Regions from separate parts of the Roseibium sp. JB4-4 genome, predicted to be linked through region 3. Evidence: riboswitches for the same ligand, from Rfam matches in the RefSeq annotation. Region 3 holds a riboswitch; each other region holds the start of a gene.
The links. A riboswitch is a leader RNA that binds a small molecule or an ion and turns the genes downstream of it on or off. The one in region 3 is predicted to bind cobalamin.
Positions count from the first base shown of each region.

Region 1: another riboswitch for cobalamin. It lies ahead of ACZ1HV_RS27015 (hypothetical protein); the one in region 3 lies ahead of cobU (bifunctional adenosylcobinamide kinase/adenosylcobinamide-phosphate guanylyltransferase).
Region 2: another riboswitch for cobalamin. It lies ahead of ACZ1HV_RS15655 (CbtB domain-containing protein); the one in region 3 lies ahead of cobU (bifunctional adenosylcobinamide kinase/adenosylcobinamide-phosphate guanylyltransferase).

Region 1 is NZ_CM146333.1:5,723,017-5,730,560, reverse strand. It holds gene ACZ1HV_RS27035 (FecCD family ABC transporter permease) at 1-498, opposite strand, end outside; gene ACZ1HV_RS27030 (ABC transporter substrate-binding protein) at 622-1,557, opposite strand; gene ACZ1HV_RS27025 (ABC transporter ATP-binding protein) at 1,574-2,347, opposite strand; gene ACZ1HV_RS27020 (DUF1636 family protein) at 2,344-2,748, opposite strand; gene ACZ1HV_RS27015 (hypothetical protein) at 2,738-2,995, opposite strand; cobalamin riboswitch at 3,106-3,315, opposite strand; gene ACZ1HV_RS27010 (cytochrome ubiquinol oxidase subunit I) at 3,866-5,239, shown strand; gene ACZ1HV_RS27005 (cytochrome d ubiquinol oxidase subunit II) at 5,245-6,255, shown strand; partial or broken gene ACZ1HV_RS27000 (S9 family peptidase) at 6,406-7,544, shown strand, end outside.
Region 2 is NZ_CM146333.1:3,342,502-3,350,045, forward strand. It holds gene polA (DNA polymerase I) at 1-1,923, opposite strand, end outside; cobalamin riboswitch at 2,085-2,311, shown strand; gene ACZ1HV_RS15655 (CbtB domain-containing protein) at 2,345-2,515, shown strand; gene ACZ1HV_RS15660 (CbtA family protein) at 2,517-3,215, shown strand; gene ACZ1HV_RS15665 (hypothetical protein) at 3,294-3,818, shown strand; gene ACZ1HV_RS15670 (DUF1636 family protein) at 3,815-4,159, opposite strand; gene ACZ1HV_RS15675 (acyltransferase family protein) at 4,156-5,187, opposite strand; gene ACZ1HV_RS15680 (FxsA family protein) at 5,307-5,828, opposite strand; gene ACZ1HV_RS15685 (Tim44/TimA family putative adaptor protein) at 6,067-6,798, shown strand; gene mltA (murein transglycosylase A) at 6,861-7,544, shown strand, end outside.
Region 3 is NZ_CM146333.1:576,258-583,801, reverse strand. It holds gene ACZ1HV_RS02680 (amino acid ABC transporter permease) at 1-162, shown strand, start outside; gene ACZ1HV_RS02675 (sulfatase-like hydrolase/transferase) at 214-1,950, opposite strand; tRNA gene ACZ1HV_RS02670 (tRNA-Asn) at 2,554-2,629, opposite strand; cobalamin riboswitch at 2,952-3,161, shown strand; gene cobU (bifunctional adenosylcobinamide kinase/adenosylcobinamide-phosphate guanylyltransferase) at 3,196-3,747, shown strand; gene cobW (cobalamin biosynthesis protein CobW) at 3,744-4,847, shown strand; gene cobN (cobaltochelatase subunit CobN) at 4,879-7,544, shown strand, end outside.

The DNA of each region.
Region 1 (7,544 bases), 780 kb from region 3:
TGTATGCGTCGCTTTCGGGTCTCCGAGAAAAATCAGCACATTGGCAAGCGACATGATGATGAAGGAGACGGCCACTCCGGCAAGCACAAGCTTGTCGGCGCTAGTAGCAACCGCAAAACGCGTGACGCCGAGCACCACGAGCGTTGCAACAAGTGCACCGGCAAACGCCATCAGCGGAACGGTTAGCAATCCAAGGAAAAGGCCAGTGTGAAGCAAGGCCAGGATCGCGCCAGCGGCACCGCCCGATGATATCCCGAGAAGATGCGGGTCAGCGAGCGGATTGCGTGTCACGGACTGCAGCGCAGCACCGACCACGGCCAGCCCAGCGCCGACAAAACCCGCAAGCAGAACCCTTGGAAACCGGATTTCCCAGACAATTGCTTCCCGGCCGCTCGACCATGTCACGTCAAACAGACCTGGAACCAACTTGTTCGCAATAACACCAAGCACTGTTCCGGCCGGAACCGGAACGGCTCCAACTGAAACCGCGACAATCATCGAGAGGCAAAGGGCCGCAACGCCAACCAGAACCAGACCGAGAAAACGCCAGCTTTTTCTGCGGTCCGGTTCCTTTGTCGCCTCATTCAAGGAGTGGCTATGGTGCGGTCGCTGTAGCAAGGATCACTCGCCCCAAAATGCGTTGGCGAGCTTCTTCACGGCCCTGATGTTGCGCGGACCCGGTGTCGCCTCAACATATTCCAAGGTCACGAACCGGTCATTCTTGACCGCTTCAATTCCGGCCAGCGCGGGATTGTTTTTCATGAAATCGCGCTTCTCTTCAGCCGTGACTTTACCGTAGTTGACGATGACAACCATTTCAGGGTCGGCCTCCACGACTGCCTCCCAGTCGACCGTTGCCCAGCTTTTCTCGAAGCTGTCCAGAACATTGATGCCCCCAGCAGCTTCAATCAGTGCAGTCGGCATGGCATATCGCCCAGCCGTAAAGGGTTTGTCCTCCCCACTGTCATAAACGAAAACGCGAAGCGGCTTTTCGCCGGCATTCAAATTGGATGTAAATGCGTCCAGTTCGGCCTTGTAGCCGGCCACCAGATCATAGGCTGCATCTTCCACTCCGAAAATTTTTCCGAGATTGATAAGGTCGTTGTACATGTCTCCCATGGAGACCTTTGGTTTTTCGCCAATGTGGATACAAGATTCCGTCAGTTCGTAGACTTTGATGCCGAAGGGCTCCAGCGTCTCGGGCGTGACCTCGCCACCAACCCTCATGCCGTAGTTCCAGCCTGCGAAATAAAAATCTGCATCTGCTCCAATCAACACTTCTTTGGTCGGATACTTGGCGGAAAGCTCGGGCAGTTCGGCAACGCCTTCGCGCATTTCCTCATCCAGCGTTTTCCAGCCCGAGATACCGGTGTAACCGACCATCCGATCACGAAGACCAAGAGCCAGCATCATTTCCGTCAGGTTCACGTCGTTGGAAACCGCCGCTTTCGGCGGCTCGGAGAACACAACCTCCCGGTCACAGCTGCGCACTGAGGTTTCAGCAAATGCAGACCCTGCCAAGACAGTCAGGACGAGACTAAGTGCAATACGTTTCATGTTACGAATTCCATTTTCAAAGGTGAAAAGTGAGGTGTTGCTCGTGGCTTTGACTAAGCCGCTCCTGTCGGACAAAGACAGAGTATGCTTGTTCGATATGCGTTGGCGTCAGAACCTCTTCCGGAGTTCCAAAACCAAGTGATCTACCTTTGTGCAAAAGCAGCACCTGATCGCACACGCGACCTGCCAGGTTGAGATCGTGCAGACTGGTGACGATCGTGATGTTGAGGCTGCTGATCAGCGTCACGATTTCCAGTTGATGTCGAATATCAAGGTGATTGGTTGGCTCATCGAGAATGAGCAGCCGTGGTTTTTGAGCCAGGGCGCGGGCCACCATGACACGCTGACGTTCACCGCCCGAAAGGGTCCCCAGAGAACGTGCAGACAAGTCGTTGAGGCCCATACGCTCCAGGGCCTCATCGACAATTTCGGTATCCCGCCTACCGCCTCTGGCAAACCCTGAGCCGTGTGGGCGGCGACCGAGTTCAACAATCTCACGAACGGAAAGTGCGAAATCTCCGGGTTGCTCTTGCAGGACCGCGGCAACTTTTTGTGCCGTTTCCCTTGCCGACATGGACCAGATGTCCTCACCGTCGAGACGAACGGTCCCGGTAACCGGCCTATGGAACCGATAGAGCAACCGAAGTAGAGTGGATTTTCCAGCACCGTTGGCACCGGCAACTCCCAACACCTTGCCGGCGGGAACGTCAAAACTGACGCCGTTCAAAAGTGTATGCCCCCTGCCCGGTGACCATCCAACATTCTGAACACTGAGAACTGTGCCACTCATGAGACTGCAGTCTCCTCAGCCCGGGTCACGATCATCGCAGATGGAATGCGCGCAAGCGTGGTTTTGCGAAGTTTGCCCGGCCGTACTGTGGAAGAGCACCAACCATCTGTGAGGTCCTGATACTGCCGCGCGAAGGCAATAAGGTCCTCAATATCGGTCTCTGGGTCTATGTCGCCAAACAAATAGGTTGCCTTGCCATTGGCCCGATAAGCGACCGTACAGGGCCTGTCGCACCCGGCCATGCATGCAATGCCCGACACTTCAAAGTCGTCACCTACTATCGGTGTCGCAAGACGCATTGCGTCCTGAAGTTTCTTGATCAGCTCAAGACCCGGCCGGCAGTTGGTGCCCTTGTAGCGGCAGGAAGTGCAGACAAAGATCTTGTGTTTGTCATCTTGCATCATCGTTCTCCGCCAGACCTTCCCCGAAACTGTCTAATTCGTCCCGATCCCGGGTTTGCAAACGCACTTGCGAAGCACACTCAGGTAAAATCATTTGTAATGTTATTACATTACGATTCAGTTTTCTGGCAAGCCCTGCGGGACGATCGTTCGGCCGCATGGCTCGCGCGGCGCGTTCACTTAAGGGGTCGGCAGCCTTCAAGAAGGCAGGATCAAAGGAATTGGCAGTCGTGTTGCTCCGGTTCATATCGCCCTCCGCGATGGCGCGGGGCGTTCAAGAACCGAATGTCAATTTGTGTCAGCAAAGATAGCCGATATGCCATGCCACTCGCTCCTCCGGGACACCCCGCCCGGGTTGAAGTTGAAATTGCAATGGCAGGTCTCCTGACTTACGGGTCATCGCTTGCCTGATCCTTCCCGGGAAACCCAGTGGCGCTTTCAGGTTTGCTCGCCGTTCACAGTTGCGGGGGCAGTCACGGATTTGGTGCCTTCTGGCTACGCCTCACCGTGTTCCCTTTTAATCCCGATCCGGCCTCGGATTCGGAAACCATCAAAAAAACTGAGTGCCGCAAATCGCTGGTTGAGTCAATCAGGCCTTTCACCTTTGGGGGAAATACTTGGACACCCTAGTTCCGAGCTCTTGCCGGCAGAACAATCGATCAGGACACCGAAACTGCCCAATTAAAATTGCAAAGGTCAAATGAGGCGATAGTTCCAGATCGGCGACCCTTGAGCCTGCAGATTATCCCGTTCTTTTCTCGCAAAACGATCCGCGCGACATGTTGATGTTTTTCGGCATGAAATTGTCCCTCTTTTGTTGCAGCGGATGCAGCATGAAGAATTGAAGCTTGATAAGAATATTCCATTGGAACCCGGTGAGCGCCGTGCCTCTACCTGAAAATTATCAACTGGTCCATGATCAAAGCCACACGTGTTGCACCCCTTAATATCTGCGCCTTGAGACCAGTGCGCCGCGTTGAAGCCCTCGCGCTGGGGCAACGTGACCGAGTGACGGGTTGCCGCAGGGCATGGCGCCGCAGGCAGGCCATTTTCAATTGTAGCCGATAAGTAAAATTCCATATTCAGCAGCAAGAGCTGACAGCTTGAAAGGTGTCACATGGAAGAGCTGCTATTGAGCCGGATCCAGTTTGCCGCGAATATCTCGTTTCACATCCTGTTTCCGACGATCACCATCGCCCTTGGTTGGGTATTGCTGTTTTTCAAACTTCGTTTCAATGCAACCGGTGACGATCGCTGGATGGCGGCCTACCGGTTCTGGGTGAAAGTATTCGCGTTGTCCTTCGGCCTCGGCGTCGTCAGTGGCATCACGATGAGTTTTCAGTTCGGTACCAACTGGCCCGGTTTCATGGAAACCGTCGGCAATGTTGCCGGACCTCTTCTGGCCTATGAAGTCTTGACTGCTTTTTTTCTGGAAGCGGCATTTCTCGGCATCATGTTGTTTGGGTCGCGCCGAGTTCCAAACTGGCTTCATACGCTGGCGACCTTCCTCGTCGCATTCGGCACCACAGTCAGTGCGTTCTGGATCCTGGTGCTGAATTCCTGGATGCACACCCCGACCGGATTTGAGATGAGAGACGGTGTGGTTCACGCAACTGACTGGATCGCGATCGTCTTCAATCCATCGATGCCATACCGTCTGACGCATATGCTGTTGGCGAGTGGCCTGACCGTGGCATTCCTGATCACGGGGGTATCCGCCTATCGACGTCTGATCGGGGACACGTCGAAGGGAGTGCGGCTCGCTTTCCAAACCGGTATTTGGATGGCGGCCATTCTTATCCCGGTTCAGATCTATGCAGGAGACCTCCATGGCCTGAATACGCTTGAGCATCAGCCACAAAAGGTTGCGGCGATGGAAGGCAACTGGACCACAGGACCAAATGTCCCGTTGCTGCTGTTCGCCCTTCCTGATGAAGAGGCGCGGGAAAACCGGTTCGAACTCGCCATCCCGAACGGCGCGTCTTTGATCCTGAAACACGACCCGCAAGGTGTTGTTCCAGGACTGAACGATTTTTATGCCGAAGATGGCACGCCGTTGCACCCGCCGGTTGCGCCGGTCTTTTGGTCCTTCCGCGTTATGGTCGGAACCGGCATGTTGATGCTGTTGGCAAGCTGGGGAACGCTGATTGCGCTGCGCCGCAGCGGCGGCATCGATAAACTCAATCCCTGGATACTGCGCGGTCTCGTGGCCATGACCTTCTCGGGCTGGATTGCCACACTGGCCGGTTGGTACACGACGGAGATCGGGCGGCAACCCTGGTTGGTTCAGGGGGTTCTGACAACAAAAGCGGCGGTTGCCGATGTGCCCGCAGGCATGGTCGCTTCGACCCTTGCTGCCTATCTCGTTGTCTACGCTGTTTTGCTCGCCGCCTATATGACGGTGATTTTCCGGCTCGCCCGAAAAACCACGAACACCGACGCCCGCCCCCATTCTGGAGCGGCGCAGGTCTCGCTTGTGCCGGCGGAGTAATCAAGATGACCCTATTCGGAGATCCTGCAATCTGGCTCCCGCTGGCATTTGCCGCGCTGATGGGCCTATCGATCCTGGTCTATGTCATTCTTGACGGCTTTGACCTTGGAGTCGGTATCTTGTTCCCCTTGGCGACTGACGCAGAAAAGGACAGAATGGTCGCCGCTATCGGACCATTCTGGGATGCCAATGAAACTTGGCTGGTTCTGGCGGTAGGATTGCTGCTTGTTGCCTTTCCCGCCGCACACGGAACCATATTGACCGCGCTCTATCTGCCAGTTGCAATCATGCTGATTGGCTTAATTCTGAGGGGCGTTGCGTTTGAGTTTCGAGCCAAGACCACCGGCTCACAAAAAGCTCGCTGGAACCTCGCCTTCTTCTTGGGCTCCCTGTCCGCTTCCCTTTCGCAGGGCTATATGCTCGGCATCTACATTATGGGCCTGGAACAGACCGCAACGACCGTTGCATTCGGATTGCTGACCGCTGTCTGCCTGACCGGGGGTTACGGATTGATCGGCGCAAGTTGGCTGATCATCAAAACCGAGGGCAGATTGCAGACAAAGGCCGTCAACTGGGCGCGCCGAAGTCTCTGGGGTGTGATCCTGGGACTGGGCGCCGTTTCCTTGGCAAGTCCACTTGTCAGCAGCAGGATATTCGAGAAGTGGTTCTCCTTTCCTTCCATCATCCTGCTGGCGCCGTTGCCGCTCATGTCCGCGCTTCTCCTGTTTGTATTATGGACTGCGTTGAAGCACTTGCCCGACAGCAAGGACAGATGGAGTTGGGTGCCCTTCTGCATAACGGCGACCCTGTTCGCGCTTGCCTTTTCAGGGCTCGCATACTCGTTCTACCCTTACGTGGTTCCGGAAAAACTGACCCTTTACGAGAGTGCCAGCGCCCCGGAGAGCCTCTTCATCATTTTGCTCGGAGCGATATTCGTGCTGCCTGTGATCATCGGCTACACGATCCTCGCCTATACGGTGTTCCGCGGCAAGGCGACGGAGCTGACTTACGATTGATCCAATGAATACGCAGACAGCGGGACTGGCAAAGGTCTTTGCAGTTTTGACAGTGTTCTGCACGAGCAGGGCCGGGATCACGCGGGAAACAATGTGTTTTTCAACAGCGTCGACCTTGCCTTCATCACGGAAAAAACCTACCTCGGGACAATGAAACAGGATGCTTTTCCCCCGCGCGCCGAAGCGCGCCCTGAAACCCTCGTGACACACGGGATTTCCCGCCAGGATGACTATGGCTGGCTTCGAGCCGACAACTGGCAAGAAGTCATGCGAGATCCGTCCGTGCTTGATGCCGACATTCGTGCCTATCTGGAAGCTGAAAACGCCTTTCAGGAAAGTCAGATGGCCGCCACAAAGGAGCTGCAGGAAACGCTCTTTGGGGAAATGCGTGGCCGGATCAAGGAAGATGACAGTTCCGTCCCCTCGCCCGACGGTCCTTATGCCTATGGTCTGAAATACGAGACCGGCGGGCAGCAGCCCATCTTTTTCCGCACACTTCGCGACGGCGGCAAGGAAACCATATTGCTGCACGGCGATAAGGAAGCTGAGGGCAAAGCCTATTTCAAGATCGGCGCAGCCAGCCAATCGCCCGATCACAAACTTCTTGCATGGGCCTACGATGACAAGGGCTCGGAATATTATTCAATGCAGCTCCGCGATATCGAGAGCGGCAAGGACCTTGACTATCGCATCGAGGACACCGGTGGCGGCGGCGTCTTTTGCGCGGACAGCAAATTCGTCTTCTATATCCGGTTGGATGACAATCACCGGCCCTCCAAACTGTTCCGACATGAAATCGGCACCGATCCGGCCAAAGATGTCCTGGTATATGAAGAGAAAGACAGCGGTTTCTTCATGGGTGTCGGCAAGACCCAGTCTGGCGACACGATCGTTATTGACATCCATGACCATGAAACGTCCGAAGTCTGGATGATCCCGGCAAACAGGCCCGAAACACCACCTGTCCTGATTGCGCCCCGCGATACGGGTGTCGAATATTCCGTCGATGACCATGGCGACACGCTCTATATCCTGACAAACCTGGGAGACGCGGAAGACTTCAAGATCGTAACCGCTCCCAAGGCGACGCCGGGCCGCGAATTCTGGACAGATCTTGTTCCGCACAAGCCAGGCTGTCTGGTGCTGTCTCACTGTGTTTACAAGACCTTCATGACTCGTCTGGAACGAGAAGACGGCCTTCCGCGCATTGTCGTCCGCCGATTGACCGACAACATCGAACATTCGATCGCATTCGACGAAGAAGCCTATTCATTGGGCGCAGGCGGCGG
Region 2 (7,544 bases), 2.8 Mb from region 3:
CTTGGGTGAGCCAATATTGAAAGTCTCACCCGCCAATTCGTAAATCTCAGATTCCTGCGCGGCCATGCCCTGCGCAAAATCGCCGGAAAGCCTGGACAGCATTTGCCTGTCGACGGAAATGCCGCGTTTTTCCATGCGCGCCAGCACCGGAACCATTGGTCGTTCCAGTGTTTCATAGACTGTCGCCATGCGATCAGACGCTAGGCGCGGCTTGAGGATCATCCAGAGCCGTAAGGTCACGTCGGCGTCTTCCGCTGCATAAGCTGTCGCCTTGTCGATAGCTACCTTGTCAAAGGTGATCATCGACTTGCCGGAGCCGCAGACTTCCTTGAACGGGATCGGCTTGTGGTCGAGCCATCGCTCCGAAAGCTCATCCATGCCATTGCCGCCCTTACCGGCGTCAACCGTATAGGAGAGCAGCATCGTGTCGTCGAACGGACCGATGTCGACACCGTAGCGGGTCATGACCAGCCAGTCGTATTTGAGGTTCTGAGCGATTTTCAGCACCGACGGGTCTTCGAGCATCGGCTTCAGAACGTCCAGTGCGTCCTGAATGGGTATCTGGTCCGGCAAAAGACCTCCGCCACCTAACAGGTCGCCTTCGCCGTCAACATGGGCAAGCGGCACGTAGCAGGCTTTCCCGGGTTCGGTGGACAGTGACAGGCCGACAAGATCCGCCTGCATGGCGTTCAAAGACGTGGTTTCGGTGTCGAAGGCGACATAGCCTTTTTCAAAGGCAGCTTCACACCATTCTTTCAGGCGGTCGATCGATGTGACGGTTTCATAGGCACTGGAATCAATCGCGATTGCCTTGACGCTTTCGGCACGCGCATCAGCAACCGCCTGCGGCACCATCATGCCTTCAACGCCAGCTGCACCGTCACTCGGAATCGCACCAGAGCTTGTGTCGACGCGTTCAGCCATCCGGCCCTTGTGATCAGGAACATCCCATCCCGGAACCTGGAACTCACTCGCCTCGACATTGGTAACGTCGGCCCCGGTTGTTTCAGCAACCCGTTTTGTGAGCGTGTTGAAGCCCATGGCCTTGAGAAAACCAACCGCTTTGGGGCCATCCATTTCGATGACAGAGAGATCACCGACAGGTGTTTCCACCGGAACATCCTGTTTGAGCGTCACGAGTTCCTTCGAGACACGGGCCTGATCCGCAAACTCAATCAGGTTTTCACGGCGCTTCTTCTGCTTGATCGTATCGGCCTGGGCAAGGAGTGTTTCCAGATCGCCGAATTCGTTGATCAAAAGAGCGGCGGTCTTAAGGCCAATACCCGGGACGCCCGGAACGTTGTCGACACTGTCTCCGGCCAGCGATTGAACCTCGATGACCTTGTCCGGACCAACGCCAAATTTTTCGAAGACTTCGGTCTCGCCGAAGACCTTGTTTTTCATTGTGTCGATCATGCCGACTTTGGGACCGATCAATTGCATCAGGTCCTTGTCGCCCGACACAATCGTGACCTGTGCACCCTGTTCAGCCGCCTGACGGGCGTAGGTCGCGATCAAATCATCTGCCTCGAACCCTGCCTGCTCTACGCAATGCACCGAAAATGCGCGCGTTGCCTCGCGGATCAGCCCGAATTGCGGCACCAGGTCTTCCGGTGGCTCGGGCCTGTGGGCCTTGTATTCGGGATAGATCTCGTTTCGGAACGTTTGTGCGGAATGGTCGAAGATGACAGCAAAATGAGTCGGTTCATCGCCTTCTTCCGGGGTCAGGCCCTCCTGCAACAGCTTCCAGAGCATGTTGCAGAAACCCGAGACCGCCCCAACCGGCAGTCCGTCCGGCTTACGCGTCAGCGGTGGCAACGCGTGGTACGCACGGAAAATGAATGTGGAACCATCGACCAGAATCAGGTGGTCGTCAGCGGTGAGGGCGGGGGAAGAGCTTTGCGTCGACATGGCGCGGATCATGCCCGGAGCGTGCGCGAGAGAAAAGTCCTAATGTCAAAAATTCAAAGGGCGTCCCGACACGCGCTGGCAATCCAACGCTTTCGCACAAGTGAACCGCACCAGCTTCTCGTTCAAGCGCGCATAAATGTCGGATTTTTGCTTTCACGTTGAAAATAAATGGGTCATTATAGTCATTGCTTGGTTTTCCATTCGGCACAAAGTGCCGGGAAACGAACAGGGAATTCGGACGCGGCGGACCCATATCGGGCGCTGAATGCCGAAGCCGCCCCCGCGACTGTGTGCGGAGAGCGCTGACCGGATATGCCACTTGCAGCAAAAACTGCAGGGAAGGCCCGGCCAAGTGCCTTGACCCGCAAGCCAGGAGACCTGCCAGGCATATCTTGCAAACCGGGCCGTCGGGTGTGACGGCGACGAGGACATCATGACGACACAAACTTCAAAAGCCACGCTTTCCCTGACAAAGATCGTACCGCTCGCTTTCGCAGCGGTTCTGGGAATTGCAATCATTTCGATTACCGGTCACGTGCAGGCGAGCGCCTTGCATGACGCGGCACACGACGTGCGCCACGCGACCGGATTCCCGTGCCACTAAAATGCTATCGCGATTGTTGATCAGCGGCTTGTTCGCTGGCGCTGCTGCCGGGCTTATTGCGGCCCTGCTGCAGCTTTATTTCGTGCAACCCGTCCTTCTGCATGCTGAACTTTATGAGTCCGGCGAGCTGGTGCATTTCGGTGCCCAGGCCGTCAGTGCGCATCAGGACATTGGGGGCATTGATCTCGTGCGTGACGGGCTGAGCGTGGTGTTCACGATGCTCACTTATACAGGATACGCCTTCATTCTGCTGGTTCTGATGGCCATTGCTGAAATGCGCGGTGCGACAGTGAACGGGCGTACCGGACTGATCTGGGGTCTTGCAGGCTTCGTGGCATTTCATTTTGCACCAGGCTTTACGCTGGCGCCGGAAGTGCCGGGTGTTGCGGCAGCCGATGTCTATGCAAGACAGATCTGGTGGTGGGCAACAGTCCTTTCGGCGAGTGCCGGCCTTTGGCTGATTGCATTTGGCGGCAATTGGCTGGCTTGGGGTTCAGCTGCGGTTCTTTTGTTGGCTCCGCATGTGATCGGTGCTCCTGAGCCGGATTCTTTTACAGGGCCGGTTCCAACAGAAATTGGTGCGCTCTTTGCCAGCCGCGCCTTTGGCGTCGGAATGGCCGCCTGGCTGCTGCTTGGTTGCTTTGCGGGATTCTTCTGGCAGCGCGAAGGTGCCAGGATCAGTTCAATCCAGACTGCCTGAACCCGATCTCAGACAAGAAACGACCGGGCGGAACCAGGTGTTTCGCCCGGCTTCTTTTTGCAGAAACAAGGGACACGAATGGAACGTTCACTCGCACTTTTCGTCATCGGCCTGATCTTTGGTGGCGGCATCGGCTTCGTTGCAGCAGCCAGCAACGGCATCACGCTGGACGGGCACGACCATTCCGATCCGAATGCTCACCAGCTGCACGCAGCGTCAAATCAGCGCGATTCCGATCACTCCGGTCACCACGCCGGGCACAACCACGACGAAATAGTTTCCGTGCCTTCTGGTCCGGAGGCACCGACACTCGAGATCAGCGTCTCACCTGATCCGGCGAGCGGCTTCAATCTTCACATCAAGACCGAGAATTTTACCTTCGCCCCCGAGCGGGCAAGTCTTGATCACGTGCCGGGCGAAGGCCATGCGCATGTTTATGTCAACGGTGCGAAAGTCACCCGGCACTATAGTTCCTGGCTCCATTTGCCGACCCTGCCGGAGGGAGACACCACAATTGAAGTGACGTTGAACACCAATGATCACCGCATGCTTGGCGTCGACAACAAACCGCTCAAGGCTACAGCGATTGTGCCAGGCAATTAAAGCGCCGGTATACGCGCCCGCAAACAAAATCGAAGCCGTCCACAGGGCCGGGCGTCTTCGATCCACCCGTCCTTGGCGTCCAGGTAGGCACGGGCAGTTGCGACAATGTCATCGAGATCATCCGGGATAGTCAGGCCTGCAAAGAGATAGGCTGCGCGTGCCTTGCCCTGAAAGGCCAGGGACACAGGCTGTTCACAAGCTCCCATACAATCGACGGTTTCGATCTTGAACACTTCGTCAAGCGCAGCGTTCTGCATGGCTTTTGTGAGTGAGATAAGCGCAGCTTCTACCGGTCTGCCGTCCTGTTGCTTGCACGTCCGGCAGATAAGAATGCGGTTCATTCAGCCGCCTGCGGCTGCCGTTTCTTACCGAAAGTTCCGGTCAGATAAGCCCATTCGGGACGGCGGAACAGGAACCAGCCAAAGCCGGTTTTCCGGATCAGCCAGAAAAGGATCATAGGGCTGACGGAAGCGACAATGGTTACGATGAGTGAAACTGTTCCGATATCCAGGATACCCAGTTTGAGCAGGATCACACGACTGACACCCATTGGAAAGAAGAACGCCAGGTAGATGACGATCGAGTTTTCGCCAAAGTGGCGGAGAAAATCCAACCGGCCCAACTTAACGATCAACGCGCTTGTCAGGATGATTGCACCGGCACCGGCAGCACCAAGTGCAAGGGCCACCACAGGAAGCGCCGCCCAGCCGAGATAAACCAAGCTGCCATTTATGACGCCCCAACCTACCAGATAGGCAAGGCTGATGCCGATCCGTTCCCGCGCCCAGGCAGCAAGGTGGAATATCTGCGGCGCAAAGATGTAACCAGCGTAGAAATAGACGAACCTTGAAGCGAACTCGTCCACCAACAGCCAACCGGTATGGATCGGTGCAATTTGCAAAAGAGCGCCTACTGCCAACATGACCTGCCAGGGAATTCCCTTGTCGTGGGCCAGCTTACAGACAAGGAAGAACACCGGCAGCATGTAGATGAACCACAAGGTGCCGAAGGGCTGCACAAAGCTGAGGAAATAGAATTCCAGAGTGCCTGCTGTGCCCATTTCTCCGACAAATACCGGAGCTTTGACGGCGAACTGAATGGTCATCCAGAGGATATAGAAATAGGCGAAATGGACGACTTTGCGGTCCAGATAGAGCTTCCAGTCACGGGTGATCACATTGGAGAGGAACAGACCGGAGATCAGAAAGAAGTCCGGCATGCGGAACGGTGCCGCAAAGGCAACTACGGCATGCATCCAGCCGGTGTCGCCGGCTGCAGCCTCAACGCCCAACACCGAGTGCATCATCACAACAAAGATGATGCAGATGCCTTTCGCCGTATCCACCCAGTCGATGCGTGCCGCGCTCATAGTCCGTTTCCTCCGCCTCCACGGGCTATTTCCCGCAGATTTCAGAGGACTCCTAACTGAAACTGGTAAAAATTCAGCATACACCCGGTCTCACGATTTGGTGACCGGATTAAGGTTTATCAGGGCTTTGTGTCGTCCGGGTCGTCCTTCCACGGACTGATCCGGGGTTGGCCGGTGCCGGTTGGCCCACCTTCAGTTCCGTCGCCTTTTTCTGACCAGTCGCCGGCGTCCAGATCGACAACCCCTTCACCGGACGTCCTGCCTGTCTGGCCGTTTTGGACAATTACAACGTTCGATCGCGAGATGATGAACCTTGCAAGAGCCTCACGCACCGGCGGAACGAACAGCAACAAACCGATGGCATCCGTGACAAAACCCGGAATCAGCAGGAAAATGCTGGCCAGGACAATCATTGCGCCCTGCATCACTTCGTTGCCGGGTGAGCGGCCCGCATCGAGCTCCTGTTGCATGCGCATAAGCAGGGATAGCCCCTGCTGACGCAGCATAAAGGTGCCGGCAAGTGCCGTGATCACAGTCAGCAATATGGTCGGAATCACGCCGATCAAACCGCCGACCCAAATGAAGACCGCGATCTCGATCAGGGGCAGCAGAAGAATGGCTGCAATGATATAAAGTCCCACGGGACCTCCATCGTCTGATAAGCTTGTTTGGGATAAGTTAGGCGTTCGTTGCTAAAAATGCGAGCAGACTGACATGGGAAAGAGCGACTTTACGCAAATTCAGTCTTGCTCTTGGGTCTGGATGCTGGTTCAAGGACCCCCTAAATAGGATAGTAACAGACTTTGCGTATGGGGCGGCGTGCACCTTTCAAGATCAAGGGGCGGCGCTAAGGCCTGAGAAGGGTAACCGGAAGCTAAGATGAACGAGATTTTTGACCCGTTAAACCTCCTCCTTATGGGACTTGCGGTTTTCATTCTGTTCAGACTGCGGTCTGTGCTTGGCAAACGCACCGGCAATGAACGTCCGCCTTTCGATCCATATTCGAAACCGGAACAAAAGCCGGGCGATCAGGTTAATGGCGGCGACCAGGATAACGTGATCCCGATGCCGGGCCAGACCCAACAGCAGCCTGAGCAGATGGAGCAACCCTCTGCTGATGGTGACGTCGTCATCGACAAGGTCGCTCCCGAGGGCTCAGCGCTCAACAGCGCCCTGAAGCAGATCCTTTCGGTTGATCGCAGCTTCGAGCCCGAGCCGTTCCTCGAAGGCGCGCGAGCAGCTTACGAAATGATCGTGATGGCATTCGCTGATGGCGACAAGAAAGCGCTGAAGAACCTTCTTTCGCGCGAAGTCTATGAGGGGTTTGTTGCTGCAATCGACGACCGTGAGAAACGTGGTGAAACCGTCGATTCGACCTTCATTGGCATCGACAAGGCCGAAATTGTTGAAGCGGCGCTGAAAGATGCCACAGCACAGGTGACTGTGAAGATCCACAGCCAAATGATTTCCGCCACGCGGGACAAAGACGGCGAAGTCGTCGACGGCGATCCGGCGAAAGTTTCCGAAGTGGTCGATATCTGGACGTTCGCACGGGACACAAGCTCCCGCGATCCCAACTGGAAGCTGGTCGCGACCGAATCCGCTGAATAGCAATGACGTGGCATGGGACGGGGTCCCGCCTCTTCGCCAGGTGCAGGGGCGCGGCTTTGGCCGTGCCGCTTTTCTTTGTCGGAGCCGCCGCAGCAATGCCGCAGACCCCGCAATTTTCTGAACGCCTTGAGAGGCTCTCGTTTGACGCTTTGCCTGGCTGGGCGGCGGACAACCATCAGGCTGCGCTGTCAAGCCTTCAGCGTATTTGCTCCAAACCAGAATTGCTGAAGAACACAAGCGCGGACCTTGTCTGGAAGACTGACGATTTCAAGGCGCACTGCCCTGAAATCGAAGCCGCGCTGAAAACGACGAAGGCCGCGCGCACCTTTCTTGAAACCCACTTCGCACCTTACCGGGTCGTTCGGAAGGGGTTCGTCACGGGCTATTTCGAACCTGAACTTCGAGCGTCTCGCCAGAAAACAGCAGGCTTTCAAACACCGCTTCATAGAAAACCTTCAGGCCTCGAAGCCGTTTCGGCCGAAAATCGACCGCACGATTGGCCCTCTAGTCTCAGCCATGGCCGTCTCCACAACGGCGTCTTGACCGAAATGCCGGATCGCGGTGCCATCATGGACGGAGCTCTGGACCGGGAAGCGCTCGAGCTGGTCTGGCTGGAGAGTCCGATCGACGCATTTTTCGTTCATGTTCAAGGATCTGCACGCCTGCGCCTGGACGATGGTTCTGTCATGCGTGTCGGCTATGCAGGAAAGACCGGGCATCCCTATACGGGGGTTGCTCGCTTGCTG
Region 3 (7,544 bases):
GATGTTCTCGCTTCCGCGAATGCCGCGTTCGGTACCGTAGAGTGGGCACCGTATTACATCGAGGTTTATGCGTTCGTCGGCGCGATCTACTGGATCTTCATCTTTTCGCTCAGCCAGTATGGCGAGTATTTGAAAGGGCGCATGTCAGTCGCAAAGCGTTAGTTCGGGACGCGGCATTGTTCCAATTGCGGACCGCAAACAGGCAGGGGCCGGTCAATCGACCCTTGCCGTTTCAGCCTGAACATACTCGCGCTTATGTGTACCGCTCTGACTGTGTTCGATGCGTGCATCAGAGCAGGAACTCTGGTTCGCACGGCAATCATAGTGGGCGTCCAGACGCCCTTCGACGTCGCAAGATTGGAAGAGACCCATGCACTCGTCGCGCATGTTGCGTAGATCTGCCTGAATTGGCGTTAAGGGGATCCCAGCGATTTCAAGAAGAGTGACACCAAGAAACTGCAGGTCCAGGCGTTCGAAAGACGGCACTGGTGCGGCAAGGTCCGTCTTGAGGGGCTGAACTTGGAAGGACGTCATGTAAGCGCCGGACTCTTTGTTGGCGAGCGGGGCCGGACCTTCGCGGCGACGCCAGTAATCCAAGGTCAGACCGGGTTGATGATCGCCGAATTCAAGAACGACCGTTGGTTGGCTGAGGGCTGCCACCTGGTTGGTGAATTCTTCCAGATCTTCACGGCTTATGGCAAGGCGTCTGAAATACTCATTGATTTCGCTGTCCGTGCTGAAAGGCTCTCCGGCGACTGTCCGGTCCGGCTCCATCCTGTAGTTCCAGGGCGAGTGGGCGGACATGGTTAGTACGAACATGAAGACCGGGCGGTCGTCGTTTTGCCGATGTTCCTTAAGAACGCTAAGCGCATTGTTATAGTAAAATGAGTCGGATTCTTGCGTCGACGGTGCCTTCATATCGTGCTGATCGATAAATGTTTCAAAGCCGATCGACTCCATAAAACGACCTTCATTGACGAAGGAGTAATGGAGTGGTGACAGGAAAACCGTGTGGTATCCGCAGTCGGAAAGATACTGTACTAAAGACTGCCGGATTCGCCCTTCCAGAATGAAGTTTGAGTAGCTGGTCAACCAGCCAAGATCCGCTATCGGCAAGCCGGAAACGAAACCAGCTGTCGTAATCCAGGTTCCACCTGAAAACGTCTCGACTTTAAGGGGCCTAAGCGTCTCGTCTGGACCATTGAACGCTCCCTCTAATTCTTTGGGAATTTCTCCATCGTAGAAAATTTCAGGCGGAACAATCGATTCTGCCTGAACAACGAGAATATCGGGCTTCGACACGAGTTGTTTGCAAACTCCGTGCGTTTCCACTTCGCCATCCAAGGAGGCAACTTCCCGGTCTAGAAGTTCCAGAAGCGGAATAGGGTCTCTCAGATTTGCCAGGTGCTTCATCGATGTGAACACGGAGGTGATGTAGCGGAAGCGCATCAGGTCTTCGACACCGCTGAACGTGCGCGGTTGAAATGCAATTGCAAGCGCGACGCACAAGGGGAATGCAATGAGTGCTTTCCGTCTGCTTTTCGAAGACGGTGTTTCGTACCAGCCAAAAACGAAAAGCGCTGCCAACGCCCCCAGAAACAACGCGATCACGCCGACTACAAGAGGCAGGAAACCATCGAGTAGGAACGCCAATGTCCCGGGATTAAATGCAAAATAATAGATGTCCACGATGTTCGGAGCGACCGACATCCACTTGACTTTTGCATAAGAGACAAACGCGATCAGCGCTACGACGGCCAGGCCGAAATAGATTGAAGTCTTGATCCGCCCAGTCAGTACCACCGAAAAGGCGATTACGGCAAATGTGATGAAATACGCCATCGGCAGGGTTACGACCATGCGTTCCGCCAACGCAACGCCTGCGATCCCGAGGAGCAACGTAAGACCAATAACTCTTCGGTCAAAAAAGAAATCTACCAGCCGCCGCATCTCATCCTCTGCAGGTGTTTTTCGTTGTTTTGTTAGCCTGCTAATCGCAAGCCTTGACTTATCTTGATTGGTTGGTTTTTCAATGCCTGCGTCGGCTCAATGTTTCCTTAAGGTTAACCGCAGCACCTCGGCTTAATCGCCTGCCAAGTGCTTCACATACCAATTTATTCGATAAAAAGTCTACGTGATATATGTATTAAATTTCGTTAATTAAGAACTCGTCAAAACAGAAAACAAAAAAAGATCAGTAAGATTTCGACAGATGGGAATTATTACTTTGAACTAACCAATAAATATATTCTGAGAACTGTCTCTGAAGAACACAAACACAGCGTTTTCGCAACTTAAACGCATCTAATGGCACAGGTCCTGTTTTCCGGTTTTCCTGTCATGTTTGAATAGAACGGCATCTAAGCAACGAAATTTTTTTCCGAGCGGCAAGATGTACCCATCGGCAGGCATGTCTGCATCCAAATAAGTCGGAAACAACTGCTGAGTGAATGATCGCAAATCTGCCTTTGCGCGAGGTGGCACAACTTTAATGCCATCCGTCCCCGTCGCATGCTGCGAGGCAAAATCAAATATTTTCAGGAAGAAGGTGGATGGCTCCCCAGGCCGGACTCGAACCAGCGACCCAGCGATTAACAGTCGCTTGCTCTACCAACTGAGCTACTGGGGATCACCACGCTCGGGGCCAGCAGTGCTGCCCCGTCGATGGAGAAGCGTATATCAAAGGCTTGCTCCGTTTGCCAAGCCCAAAAGGCCTATTTTTTCATCGAGCCGTCAGTTTTTTGTTTCTGGTGTGGAAAACTTCATATTTATCAGATGAGTAGTCGCAATAGCCACTTTTGACATTCCAGCCATTGACTGCCTGGCATCGTCATATTGGTTCTGCAAGGCCAACGATTTTCACGAAGGCTGAGATATATGATGTCACGCCGGCTGGATTTGCTCATTTTGCGGAAGCGCCAACACCAGTGCTTGTGCCTTGAACAGGATAAGGCTAGGAAGGATCTGACGGTTCCGGAGAAGGTCAGGCCTGATCCGGATGAAACGGGAATCCGGTGCCGGCTATCTGCCTTAAACCGGAGCTGCCCCCGCAACTGTAAGCGGTGAGCGTTAGCGCGAAGATCCACTGGTGAAGAGACCGGGAAGGGGCGCAAACGCGTTTAACCGCGAGCCAGGAGACCGGCCGTCAATGCTGCAACCCTTTGGCGCTGTCGGGCGGACGGCTGGGAGACTGGATTGACGAACAAAAGTATTTCCCGGGCCACCCTTGTCCTTGGCGGAGCACGCTCCGGAAAAAGCCGGTTTGCCGAGCAACTGGTTGCCGGAACCGGCATGGATAAGGTTTACATCGCAACCGGGGCAGCGTTCGATGCTGAAATGGAAAACCGGATCGCTGCCCATCGTGATCAGCGCGGACCATTGTGGAGGACGATAGAAGAACAAACGGATCTGACGTCCGTGCTTCAACGCGAAAGCCTGGCGAACACGGTTGTCCTCGTGGATTGTCTGACGCTTTGGCTTTCCAACCTCTATTTCGCTGAAAAAGACATTGTCGCCGAAACAGCATGTTTGTGCGAAGCCGTCGCGTCGCTGCAGGGACCGTGCGTTTTTGTGTCAAACGAAGTTGGCATGGGAATTGTGCCGGAGAACCGACTTTCCAGGTCGTTTCGCGATGCACAGGGACGTCTTAATCAGGATATTGCGAAAGTCTGTGAAAAGGTCGTTTTCGTAGCGGCCGGCCTGCCAATGGTATTGAAACCCAACTCTCAACCGGACATCAAACTATGACCACTTCCTTTGGAACTCCGGGCGCAAAAATCCCGGCCACAATCGTCACCGGGTTTCTGGGGGCCGGGAAAACCACGCTTATTCGAAATCTGTTGCAGAACGCCGGAGGCAAGCGAATTGCACTGATCGTCAATGAGTTTGGCGACATGGGTTTTGACGGTTCGCTGGTGAATGGCTGTGCGGATCCTGAATGCGCGGCTGATGAAGTGGTTGAACTGACCAATGGATGTATTTGCTGCACAGTTGCAGACGACTTCCTGCCCACAATGGAAATGTTGCTTGCGCGGGAAACGCCGCCCGAGCACATCGTCATTGAAACTTCCGGCCTGGCGTTGCCTCAACCGCTGGTGCGGGCGTTTTCCTGGCCAAGCGTCAAACCAAAGGTGACCGTCGACGGTGTTGTCACAGTGCTTGATGCTGCGGCCCTGGCAGAAGGACGAATCTCGCTTGACGAAGAAGCTCTGGAGGCGCAGCGCGCGGCTGACGAGGCCCTGGATCACGAGAGCCCGGTTGAAGAACTCTTTCATGATCAGTTGCGTTGCGCAGATCTGGTTGTGCTCAACAAGGCCGACCTTGTTTCTGAAACTGCACTGAACGACGTGCTTGATCGAATTTCGGAAGACGTGCGCCCGGCGGTTCACATCGTATCGTCTGAGAAAGGAACTCTTCCGATTGAAGTTCTTCTTGGACGTGGATCTGCTGCCGAAGATGACATGTCAGACAGGCATGAGCATCACCACCACCACGACCACGACGACCATGACCATGACCATGAAGATGAGGATCACCATCATCACGATCATCACCACCATGATGATTTCGAAAGTCATGTCCTGTCGGTATCCACGTTCGGCAGTTTGAAGCAAGCTGAAGACCGAGTTTTGGAAGCAATGTCGCTGAAGGGGGTTCTCAGGATCAAAGGTGCCGTCGCAATTGAGGGCAAAGCAGCACCTGCCATGGTTCAAGCCGTGGGACCGAGGGTTGAAACCTGGTTCGCTGCTGGAGCCGAGAGTTCCGGGCGCCTTGTCGTGATCGGCCTGAAGGGGTTGGACTTTGATGCTGTTAGATCTGTTCTCGGCGGTTTGAAGGCCGCCGCTTAAGAGCCAAGAAAGTACGGGCCAGCCAAAAGAAATGCATATCCTAGCCAGCCAGACGCGCCGGATTGACGACGGTGGAGACGCGGTCGACCTTGGTCAGTCTCCAGCCGATATTCTTTTTCTTTCCGCGGCGGACACGGAATTGGGCAGTTTTGCTGCCGCTCATGCGCAGCTAAGTGCCGACAGGGCGACACTGAGGCTGGCGAACCTGATGGCGCTGTCGCATCCGTATTCGGTTGACCTATATGCGGAACAAACAGTGCGCGGGGCGCGCCTGGTCGTCTTGCGGGTTTTAGGCGGTGTCGAATACTGGCGCTACGGCCTTGAAAGATTTGAGGAAGAAACACGCTCGAGCGGCATAGAATTGATTGTCGTTCCCGGTGATGACAAGTGGGATGCCGATCTCAGCGGGCGGTCAACAAGACCTGTCGAGGACGTTTATCGGTTTTGGCGCTACTGCGTTGAGGGTGGTTCTGAGAACTATGCCAATGCCCTCCGCTATTGTGCGTTTCTCATTGGAAGGGCTGAGGAACCTGCGCAGCCGGTTCCTCTTCCGCGTGCCGGTCTCTATCTTCCAGGACACGCAACCCCGGACTTAGGCACCTTGAAGTCAACCTGGCATGATCAGGCCAGACCGTTGGCAGCCATTACTTTCTATCGCGCCCTTGTTCAGGGCGCTCAGACCGCTCCGGTTGATGCCTTGGTTGATGCTCTGGACAAAGCGGGCCTCAACGCGATGCCGGTTTTCGTTTCGAGCCTCAAGGAAGCGGAGTCCGTTGCTGTACTGGGCAGCCTGTTCAGTGAAGGGCGACCGGACGTTGTTCTAAATGGAACTGCTTTCGCAGTTTCGAAGGCTGGTGCTGCACATCAGTCCACGCCATTGGATCAACCTGGCAAGCCTGTCTTGCAGGTTGTTTTCTCGTCTTCTTCAAAGGAGGGATGGGATGAAAGCGATCAGGGTCTTTCAATACGTGATCTCGCCATGCATGTGGTTTTGCCGGAAATAGATGGACGCATCCTGAGCCGCGCTGTGTCTTTCAAGGAAGAAGGCATTTTCGACGAGGCGACGCAATCCACACCTGTCAAGTTCACACCTGTGTCCGATCGCATGACCTTTGTTGCAAACCTGGCAGCAAATTGGGCGAAGCTTGGCAAAATACCTGAAGCGGCGAAAAAGACCGCGCTGATCCTGGCAAACTATCCCAACAAGGACGGACGGCTTGCTAATGGCGTTGGCCTCGACACACCTGCGTCTTGCGTCACGGTTTTGGAAGCACTGAACATCGCTGGGTTTGATACAGGCAAAGCCCCAAAAAGCTCTGCTGCCCTTATGGAGACGCTGACGAGCGGGGTCACGAATTCGCTTGATAAACGTTCTGAAAAGGCAGGATTTCAGGAATTCGACCTGAGCAACTACCAATCGGCCTTCGCGGGGCTGCCTGATGACGTGAGGCGTTCAGTTCTGGACCGTTGGGGGCAGCCTGAAGACGACCCGCATGTAATTGACGGCAAGTTTCGTTTGGGCTTGCACAGGTTCGGCAACCAGGTTGTCGGCATTCAACCGGCGCGCGGTTACAACATTGACCCAAAGGAAACCTATCACGATCCGGATCTTGTTCCACCGCATCACTATTTCGCTTTTTACTTCTGGCTGCGTTGCTCTTTTGGAGCTGATGCCGTTATTCATCTGGGCAAACACGGAAACCTGGAATGGCTGCCTGGAAAGGCGCTTGCCCTCTCGGAAAATTGCTTTCCTGAGGCTGTGCTTGGGCCGGTTCCAAACATCTATCCTTTCATTGTCAACGATCCGGGTGAGGGCGCGCAAGCAAAGAGGCGGACATCTGCGGTCATTGTCGATCATTTGACACCACCTCTGACCCGGGCTGAAAGCCATGGCGCCGCGGAAGAGATGGAGACACTTCTTGATGAGTACTATCTCGCCAGTGGTGTGGATCCGCGTCGCTTGAAAGCGCTGACTGGAGACATTCTGGATGCCGCTGCGCGCCACGGTCTGGACAAGGACATCGGCCTTACCGACGAAATGGACGAAGAAACTCGTTTGGCGCGTTTAGACGCGCATTTGTGCGACATGAAAGAGCTGCAAATCCGTGACGGGCTTCACATTCTCGGGGTGAGCCCAGATGGAGAACAGTTAACGGATCTCCTGGCAGCTCTCGCCAGGGTTCCCCGCGGCACCAGCCCTGCCGATGAGAGCCTTCAGCGTGCCATCGCCAAAGACCTCGGGTTTGGTAACTTCGATCCGCTTGATTGCGATTTTTCAGAAACCTGGAACGACAAAAAGCCCAATCTCCTGCAAGAATTGCAAGCATCTGCCTGGCGTTCCAACGGCGATACTGTCGAACGGATTGAGCTGCTTGCCCAACGCTTGATTTCCGGCGGTTCGGATGTGCCGGAAGACTGGACATCTACGCGCGCAGCTCTTCTTGAGGTCAACGAAACCCTTCGACCTTCTGTTTGCGGGTCTGGCAAAGCCGAAATTGCCGCTGTGTTAACGTCGCTCTCTGGAGGTTTCGTGGAGCCTGGGCCGTCTGGTGCTCCTTCAAGAGGTCGGCCGGACGTTTTGCCGACAGGCAGAAACTTTTATTCTGTTGATGTCCGCGCCGTGCCGACCGAAACGGCTTGGCGTCTTGGTCAGAAGTCCGCTCATCTGATTGCGGAACGGTATTTTCAGGAAGAAGG